Regions from separate parts of the Phenylobacterium sp. LjRoot219 genome, predicted to be linked through region 2. Evidence: predicted binding sites of a transcription regulator. Region 2 holds the regulator's gene; the other holds the start of a gene.

Region 1 (4,412 bases), 3.3 Mb from region 2:
GACGCCCGCGTTTTCCGAGATCTGACGGATCGGGGCTTGCAGGGCGCGACGGACGATGGCGACGCCAGCTTCCTGGTCGTCGTTGTCGCCCTTGAAGCCGTCGAGAACCTTCGAGGCCTTCAGCAGGGCGACGCCGCCGCCGGGGACGATGCCTTCTTCCACCGCAGCGCGGGTGGCGTTCAGGGCGTCGTCGACGCGGTCCTTCTTTTCCTTCACTTCGACTTCGGTCGCGCCGCCGACGCGGATCACCGCGACGCCGCCGGCCAGCTTCGCCAGACGCTCTTGCAGCTTCTCACGGTCGTAGTCCGAGGTGGTGTCCTCGATCTGACGCTTGATCTGCGCAACGCGGCCTTCGATGCCTTCCTTGTCGCCCGAACCGTCAACGATCGTGGTGTTTTCCTTGGTGATCGTGACCTTCTTGGCGCGGCCGAGCATTTCGACCGAGACGTTCTCGAGCTTGATGCCGAGGTCTTCGCTGATCAGCTGACCGCCGGTCAGGATGGCGATGTCTTCCAGCATCGCCTTGCGGCGATCGCCGAAGCCCGGCGCCTTGACCGCCGCGACCCGCAGGCCGCCGCGCAGCTTGTTGACCACCAGGGTGGCCAGCGCTTCGCCTTCGACGTCTTCCGCGATGATCAGCAGCGGACGGCCCGACTGGACCACCGCTTCCAGCACCGGCAGCAGCGGCTGCAGCGAGGAGAGCTTCTTTTCGAAGAGCAGGATCAGCGGCTCTTCGAGGTCGGCTTCCATCTTTTCGGCGTTGGTGATGAAGTACGGCGACAGGTAGCCGCGGTCGAACTGCATGCCTTCGACGACGTCGAGTTCGGTCTCGGCGGTCTTGGCTTCTTCGACGGTGATGACGCCTTCGTTGCCGACGCGCTCCATCGCCTTGGCGATCATCTCACCGACTTCGGTGTCGCCGTTGGCGGAGATGGTGCCGACCTGAGCGATCTCGCTGTTGGCCGAGACCTTCTTGGCCGAAGACTTGATCTCTTCGATGACCTTGGCGACGGCCTTGTCGACGCCGCGCTTCAGGTCCATCGGGTTCATGCCGGCGGCCACCGACTTCAGACCTTCGACGACGATGGCTTGCGCCAGCACGGTCGCGGTGGTGGTGCCGTCGCCGGCCTTGTCATTGGTCTTCGAGGCGACTTCGCGGATCAGCTGGGCGCCGAGGTTCTCGAACCGATCGGTCAGTTCGATTTCCTTGGCGACCGACACGCCGTCCTTGGTCGAACGCGGGGCGCCGAAGGACTTTTCGATGACGACGTTACGGCCCTTCGGGCCGAGGGTCACCTTCACCGCGTTGGCGAGGGTGTTGACGCCGCGCAGCATGCGGTCGCGCGCGTCGGAGGAGAAATAAACGTCTTTGGCAGCCATGGTTGGCGTCCTTTTCTAAAATTGTGAGGGGTGCGAACGGTCCGCGGTGGGGCCGATTTCGGGGCCGCTTAGGCCTCGAGCACGCCCAGGATGTCGCTTTCCTTCATGATCAGCAGGTCCTTGCCGTCGAGCTTGACCTCGGTGCCGGACCACTTGCCGAACAGGATGCGGTCGCCGGCCTTCACGTCGAGGGCCTGGACCTTGCCGCTTTCATCGCGAGCGCCCGGGCCGACGGCGACGACTTCGCCTTCCTGCGGCTTTTCCTTGGCAGTGTCGGGGATGATGATCCCGCCCCGGGTCTTCTCTTCTTCCTCGACGCGCTTGACGAGGACTCGATCTCCCAGAGGACGAAACGCCATGATGCTCTTTCTCCGTTCGAGACGGTTGGAATGGTGACGCCGCAGCGCCGCCAGGGGTCCCGATTAACTCTGTTAGCAGTCGGGGCCCCTGAGTGCTAACGACGCGAGGGAATTAAGAAGGGGCCGCGCGGGAGTCAAGCGAGCCGGCCGGTCCGTCCCCGGTTCGTGGAACTGAACTCATGAAATGACGTTCAGGGAACCTCGGCTTTTGTGCATCGTTCCATCCTTGGTGGGACGATTGGGGTGCACATGGCTCTGCAGTCCTTGCTACGCAAGATGGTGCGGAAGGGCGATTTGACGGTTCGCCTGCCGGGCGCGGCCGACCTCAAGCTCGGCGACGGCTCCGGCCCGCCGGTGGTGATCGCCATCCGCTCCCGGCGCTGGGCGACGCGGATCGCGACCAACCCGTCGCTGGCGGTCGGCGAGGCCTACATGGAAGGCGGCCTGGTCCTCGAGCGCGGCGGCATCTACGACTTCGCCGACATCATCGGCCGCAACGTCAGGCTCCGGCCCTTCTACCGCGCCGGCCTGCTCGAGCGCTGGTGGCGCGACTGGCGGCTGCAGGCCAACCAGCGGGCCGCGGCGCGGCGCAACGTGGCCCATCACTACGACCTGTCGGTGGATTTCTACCGCCGCTTCCTCGACTCCGACCTGCAGTACTCCTGCGCCTACTTCCAGCGGCCGGACGCCAGCCTGGAGGAGGCGCAGCTGGCGAAGAAGCGGCACATCGCGGCCAAGCTGCTTTTGGAGCCGGGCCAGCGGGTGCTCGACATCGGCTGCGGCTGGGGCGGACTGAGCCTGACGTTGGCCGAGGAGACCGGCGTGCAGGCCGAGGGCATCACCCTGTCGAGCGAGCAACTGGCCACCGCGCAGGCGCGCGCCGAGGCGGCGGGGCTCGCCGGGCGGGCGCAGTTCTCGCTGACCGACTACCGCGACGTTCAGGGGCCCTACGACCGGATCGTCTCGGTCGGCATGTTCGAGCATGTCGGCCGGCCGAACTTTCAGGCCTATTTCGACCAGATCGCCCGGCTGCTGAAGGACGACGGCGTGGCGGTGATCCATTCGATCGGCCGCTCCGAGGGCCCGTCCTTCACCAACCCGTGGATCGCCAAGTACATCTTCCCCGGCGGCTACATCCCGGCGATGAGCGAGGTGCTGGCCACCGTCGAGCGGGCCGGCCTGATCGTCACCGACGTCGAGGTGCTCCGGCTGCACTACGCCGAGACGCTGAAGGCCTGGCGCGAGCGCTTCACCGCGCAGCGGGCGGAGATCGCCGAACTCTACGACGAGCGCTTCTGCCGGATGTGGGAGCTCTATCTCTGCTACAGCGAGATCGCCTTCCGGCACCGCGACCACATGGTCTTCCAGCTGCAGCTGGCCAAGAAGGTCGACGCCGTCCCGGTGACCCGCGACTACATCGGCGAGGCCGAACGTCGGCTCGCCCGGCCGGCGCGGCGCGCGGCTTAGGACGTAGATGCTCCCCCTGAGGGGGAGGATCTAGACCTGCGGAGGAAACACCACCCCCCAATCGCGCGCCATGCTGACGACGCGGAGGCCGTAGCGGTCGGCGTGGTCGAGCGCCTCGGCCAGCGGGCTCAAGCGGAACTCGCGGTCGTAGGCGACCTCGCGCGCGGCGTCGTCGTGGTGCAGCAGCAGCGCCAGCCGGCGGCCCGGGCCGGAGACGGTGTAGCGCATCATCGCCAGGTCGCCGTCGGAGTTGCCGAACGCCAGGATCGGCCGGCGGCCGATGTGCAGGGCGATGTTCTGCACCTTCACCTCGCGGTCGTCGAAGCTGTTGAGCTCGGCCAGCTTGGTGACCTGACATGGGCCGTCGTCCGCCGGGTCGAAGCGCAGCTTGACCGAGCTGCCGATCACCTGCTCGGGCGGCACGCCGTAGGTCTGCTCGGCGAAGGCGCGCATGAAGTCGACGCCGCCGCCGGAGACGATGAAGGTCTTGAACCCGCTGGCCCGCAGGAAGGCCAGCAGTTCGAGCTGCGGCTGGTAGATGATCTGCGTAAAGGGCCGCTTGAAGATCGGATGGCTCGCCTGCGCCAGCCAGTCGCGGGCGACCTGGTCGAAGGCCTCCACCGTCATGCCGGCGTGGACCGCGAAGGCGAAGGCCATGACGCCTTCTTTGCCCAGGGCGCGGATCGCCGCCATGTCGTGCGCTAGGAAGGCGCGGAACGGCTCGCGGGTCTTCAGCGACGGGTCGGCGGCGGCCAGCTCGGCGGCGCGGGCCTGGGCGAACAGCACCTGGGCCTGGGCCGGTTGCTCGCACCACAGGGTGCCGTCGTTGTCGAACACCGCGATGCGTTCGCCCTCGGGCGTGAAGTCCGGCGAACCGGCCGTGGTCACGGCGGCGACGAACTGCAGGATGGCGGTCTTCGCCTCGCCCTCACGCCAGGACGGCATCGGGTCAGCCATGGTCGCGCTCCCTGGGGCGGTTGAGGCGCGAGGACATCATGGCCTTTCCGTTCCGGCCATCGGGCGAAATCCGGAGCCCCAAGGCGGCGCGGCGCCCTGAGACGCCGCCGCGCCCCGGCGCGGGGCGGGGGCGAAGTCAGGGATTCGACGGATAGCCGGCCGGGTCGGGGGCGGAGAGGGTGGGGCCGTTCACAAGGGCGGAGGCGGAGATGTCATCCACGTCTTCAGACAAGGAGCCGGTCCGGCCGC
Region 2 (4,412 bases):
CGACGAAATGCTGATGCAGCGGCGGATGTCGCTGGTCGAACTGGCCGACCGCACCGGCGTCAGCGCCGCCAACCTGGCGGTGCTGAAGTCGGGCGAGGCGCAGGCGCTGCGCTTCTCGACCCTGTCGGCCCTGTGCCGCGAGCTCGGCTGCGCGCCGGGCGACCTGCTGGTCTTCGAGCCGGGGCTGGAGACGGTGATCGAGGACGAGCTGTAGTCACTCCGTCATCACCCGGACAAGCCGGGTGATGACGACAGTGGAAGGGCCTCAGCCGCCGGTCGCGACCCGCTGGGCGATGCAGAGCTCGCCGATGCCCTTGCGGGCCAGGCTGAACAGCGCCTCGAACTCGCCCTCGCTGAAGCCGCGCTTCTCGCCGGTGGCCTGAATCTCGACGATGTCGCCCTTGCCGGTCAGGACAAAGTTGGCGTCGGCCTCGGCGTTTGAGTCTTCCTCGTAGTCGAGGTCGAGCACCGGCGTGCCGGAGAACACCCCGCAGCTGATCGCCGCGACCTGGTCGAGGATCGGATCCTTGGTGATGATCCCTTCCTCCAGTAGGTAGCGGGTGGCCTGGCGCAGCGCGACCCAGGCGCCGGTGATCGCCGCGGTGCGGGTGCCGCCGTCGGCCTGGATGACGTCGCAGTCGATGGTGATCTGCCGCTCGCCGAGCGCCTTCGGGTCGACGATCGCCCGCATCGAGCGGCCGATCAGGCGCTGGATCTCCTGGGTGCGGCCGGACTGCTTGCCCTGCGCCGCCTCACGCCGGCCGCGGGTGTGGGTCGCGCGCGGCAGCATGCCGTACTCGGCGGTGACCCAGCCCTGGCCGCGGCCGCGCAGGAACGGCGGCACGCCTTCTTCCAGGCTGGCGGTGATCAGCACCTTGGTGTGGCCGAAGCTCGCCAGGCACGAACCTTCGGCGTAGCGGTTGACCCCGACCTCGAGGGTGACGGCGCGCAGCGCGTCGGCCGTGCGTTCGGAAGGGCGCATGCGGGAACTCCTTAGGTGCGACGCGTCTTGCAAGCTGGAAGGCCGCGCTTATCCTAGATCGAACAGGTCCAGTCCATGGGCGCTCACCGGTCGACGCCGCAAGCTGACGTGAACACGCCGATATTCGCCCGCGGGCCCTCGTTGGCCGAGCTCGATGAACGGGCCAGGGATATCTTTCGACGTATCGTCGAGAGCTACCTCGACACCGGCGAACCCGTCGGTTCGCGCACCCTGTCGAAAACCGGACTGTCGCTGTCGCCGGCCTCGATCCGCAACACCATGCAGGACCTGACGCAGCTCGGCCTGCTGGGCGCCCCGCACGTCAGCGCCGGCCGCCTGCCGACCCATGCGGGGCTGCGGCTGTTCGTCGACGGCCTGCTGGAGGTCGGCGACGTCGCCGCCGAGGAGCGGCGCTCGATCGAGGCGCGGCTGCGCGCCCACGGCCGCAATTTCGAAGACGCCCTGAACGAGGCCAGCGCCATCCTCTCCGGCCTGGCCGGGGGCGCGGCGATCGTCGTCACGCCGACCCGCGACGCGGGCGTCAAACACGTCGAGTTCGTCGCCCTCGGGGTCGAGCGCACCCTGGCGATCATGGTGTTCGAGGACGGCACGGTGGAGAACCGGCTGATCCGCCTGCCGGCCGGGGTGACGCCGTCGGCTCTGCAGGAGGCGTCGAACTTCCTCAACGCGCGGCTGCGCGGCCGCACCCTGGTCGAAGCCCGCGTCGACCTCCGCGGCGAATTGGACCGCGCCCGGCAGGATCTCGACACCACCGCCGCGCGGCTGGTCGAGGACGGGCTGGCCGCCTGGAGCGGCGGCGACGGCGAGGATCGCGCGCTGATCGTCCGCGGCCGGGCCAATCTGCTGGAGGCGCCCGACGCCCTGGAGGACCTCGAGCGGGTCCGCTCGCTGTTCGACGATCTCGAGCAGAAAGAGCAGCTGATTCAGCTGCTGGACGGGGTCCGCGACGGCGAGGGCGTGCGCATCTTCATCGGCGCCGAGACCAGACTCTTCTCGCTTTCGGGTTCCGCCGTGATCGCGGCGCCCTATATGACGGGTTCGCAGCGGGTGCTGGGGGCGATCGGCGTGATCGGCCCCGCCCGCCTGAACTACGCCCGGATCATCCCGTTGGTGGACTACACCGCCCGCGTGCTTGGCCAGGTGATGAACGCTTAAACTCGCGAGCCACGTACCCCATGTCCGAAGACCAGACGCCCGCGCCGGAAGACCAGGCGCCGGCCTCCGAGGCCGCCCAAGGCGACGCTTCCGAAGCGCTCCGCGCCGAGAACGCGGCGCTGAAGGAGCAGCTGCTCCGCTACGCCGCCGAGGCCGAGAACACCAAACGCCGCGCCGAGCGCGAGGCGAACGACGCCCGCGCCTACGCGATCCAGAAGTTCGCCCGCGACCTGCTGGGGGTGGCCGACAACCTCGGCCGCGCGCTGGCGCACGTGCCGGCGGATCACGACGATCCGGCGGTGAAGAACTTCATCGTCGGCGTGGAGATGACCGAGAAGGAGCTGCAGGGCGGCTTCGAGCGCAACGGCCTGAAGAAGATCGACCCGGCGAAGGGCGAAAAGTTCGACCCGCACAAGCACCAGGCGATGATGGAGCAACCCGGCAGCGACGTGGCGCCGGGCGGCGTGATCCAGGTGCTGCAGGCCGGCTATGAGCTGCTCGGCCGGCTGCTGCGCCCGGCGATGGTGGTGGTCGCCGCCAAGGTCCCCGGCGCCGCGCCGGACGCCGCGGGCGGCGCCAACCCCTACGCCGCCAACGACGAGGACGCCGGCGGCGGCTCGGTCGACACGCGCGCCTAAGGCTGAAGCTCCTCCCCCGCTGGGGGAGGTGTCGGCGCAGGCCGACGGAGGGGGTTTCAGCCGCCGAGCCGGCGGGCTTCAACCCCCTCAGTCCCTTCGGGACAGCTCCCCCTCAGGGGGAGCATTTCGCGGCTCCGAACCCGCGTTAACCTTTGCTTCATCACCCCCTCTTCCCCGCCTCGTTTTTTTGGCTAATGTCGCAAGTCCCCTCCAGTCGGGGGGCGCCGAGCGCATGATTCGCGCCGGCGCAGGCGCGAGCGGGACCAAGGCATGAAGCTGACGATTGAACGGGCGGCGCTTCTGAAGGCGCTGGGGCACGTGCAGAGCGCCGTCGAGCGGCGCAACACCATCCCGATCCTGTCGAATGTGCTGCTGTCGGCCGAGCGCGACCGGCTGACCTTCTCGGCGACCGACCTCGACCTGGAGATCATCGACGAGGCCTTCGCCCAGGTCGACCAGCCGGGCCAGATCACCGCCCCGGCCCACACCCTTTACGAGATCGTCCGCAAGCTGCCCGACGGGGCCGACGTCTCGCTGACCTTCTCCGGCGAGGACCCGCGCCTGACGGTGCAGGCCGGCCGCTCCCGCTTCAGCCTGCCGGTGCTGCCGGCCGGCGACTTCCCGGTGATGTCCGCCGACGGCCTCGGCGAGCGCATGACGGTCGACGTCAACGACCTGATCCGGCTGATCGACAAGACCCGCTTCGCGATCTCGGCGGAAGAGACCCGCTACTATCTGAACGGCCTCTACCTCCACACCGTCAGCGACAACGGGGTGCAGAAGCTGCGCGCCGTCGCCACCGACGGCAGCCGGCTGGCGCTGGCGGAAATGCCGGCCCCCGAGGGCTCGGCCGGCGCGCCGGGGGTGATCGTGCCGCGCAAGACCATCAACGAGGCCCGTCGCCTGCTCGACGACGCCGGCGAGAGCGTTGAGCTGGCGATCAGCGCGCAGAAGGTCCGCTTCGAGCTGAACGGCGCGGCGCTCACCTCGAAGGTGATCGACGGCAACTTCCCCGACTACAGCCGGGTCATCCCGAAGGACAACACCCGCATCGTCCGCATCGACGCCAAGCTGTTCGCCAAGGCGGTCGACCGGGTCGCCACCATCTCGGCGGAAAAGAGCCGCTCGGTGCGCATGGCGATCGAGGCCGGCCGGGTGGTGCTGACCGTCCGCAACATGGAAGCCGGTCAGGCCGTCGAAGAGCTGGAGATCGACTACGACGGCGACTCCTTCGAGCTGTCGTTCAACGCCCGCTACCTGATGGACATCACCGACCAGATCTCCGGCGAGATGGCCGAGCTGCGCTTCGGCGGTCCGAACGACCCGGCGCTGGTGCTCGATCCGGCCGACGCCGACGTCCAGTACATCCTGATGCCGCTGCGGGTCTGAGTTAGCTCAACTAACGCCGCTCATCCCCGCGTAAGCGGGGACCCAGGCTTTTTGGTTCGTCGAGCCTTTCGGCGCCACGCGAGCTTCAGGTCAGCAGGGAAAAACACCCGGGTCCCCGCTTGCGCGGGGATGACCGGGTTTTGGGGCGCTAGTGCCCGTGCGCGCCTTCGTAGACGCCGGGGGCCAGGCGCTCGTCCTCGGGGCCTTCGGTGAGGCCGGTGGCCAGC

The links. The regulator HrcA, encoded in region 2, represses chaperone genes, less so after heat shock. The targets are predictions, from matches to a motif close to GTTAGCANTCNNNNNNNNNGANTGCTAAC.
Region 1: a site for HrcA is predicted at 1,811-1,839, ahead of groES (co-chaperone GroES). Genes of this name have one in related genera too.

The regions. Positions count from the first base shown of each region.
Region 1 is NZ_CAXUQI020000001.1:3,392,214-3,396,625, reverse strand. Features, by position in the region: gene groL (chaperonin GroEL) at 1-1,380, opposite strand, end outside; gene groES (co-chaperone GroES) at 1,449-1,739, opposite strand; gene ACSQ14_RS16605 (class I SAM-dependent methyltransferase) at 1,989-3,206, shown strand; gene ACSQ14_RS16600 (HAD family hydrolase) at 3,237-4,163, opposite strand; gene ACSQ14_RS16595 (YidH family protein) at 4,373-4,412, shown strand, end outside.
Region 2 is NZ_CAXUQI020000001.1:112,337-116,748, reverse strand. Features, by position in the region: gene ACSQ14_RS00535 (helix-turn-helix domain-containing protein) at 1-214, shown strand, start outside; gene rph (ribonuclease PH) at 266-982, opposite strand; gene hrcA (heat-inducible transcriptional repressor HrcA) at 1,058-2,158, shown strand; gene grpE (nucleotide exchange factor GrpE) at 2,179-2,796, shown strand; gene dnaN (DNA polymerase III subunit beta) at 3,067-4,185, shown strand; gene ACSQ14_RS00510 (zinc-finger domain-containing protein) at 4,334-4,412, opposite strand, start outside.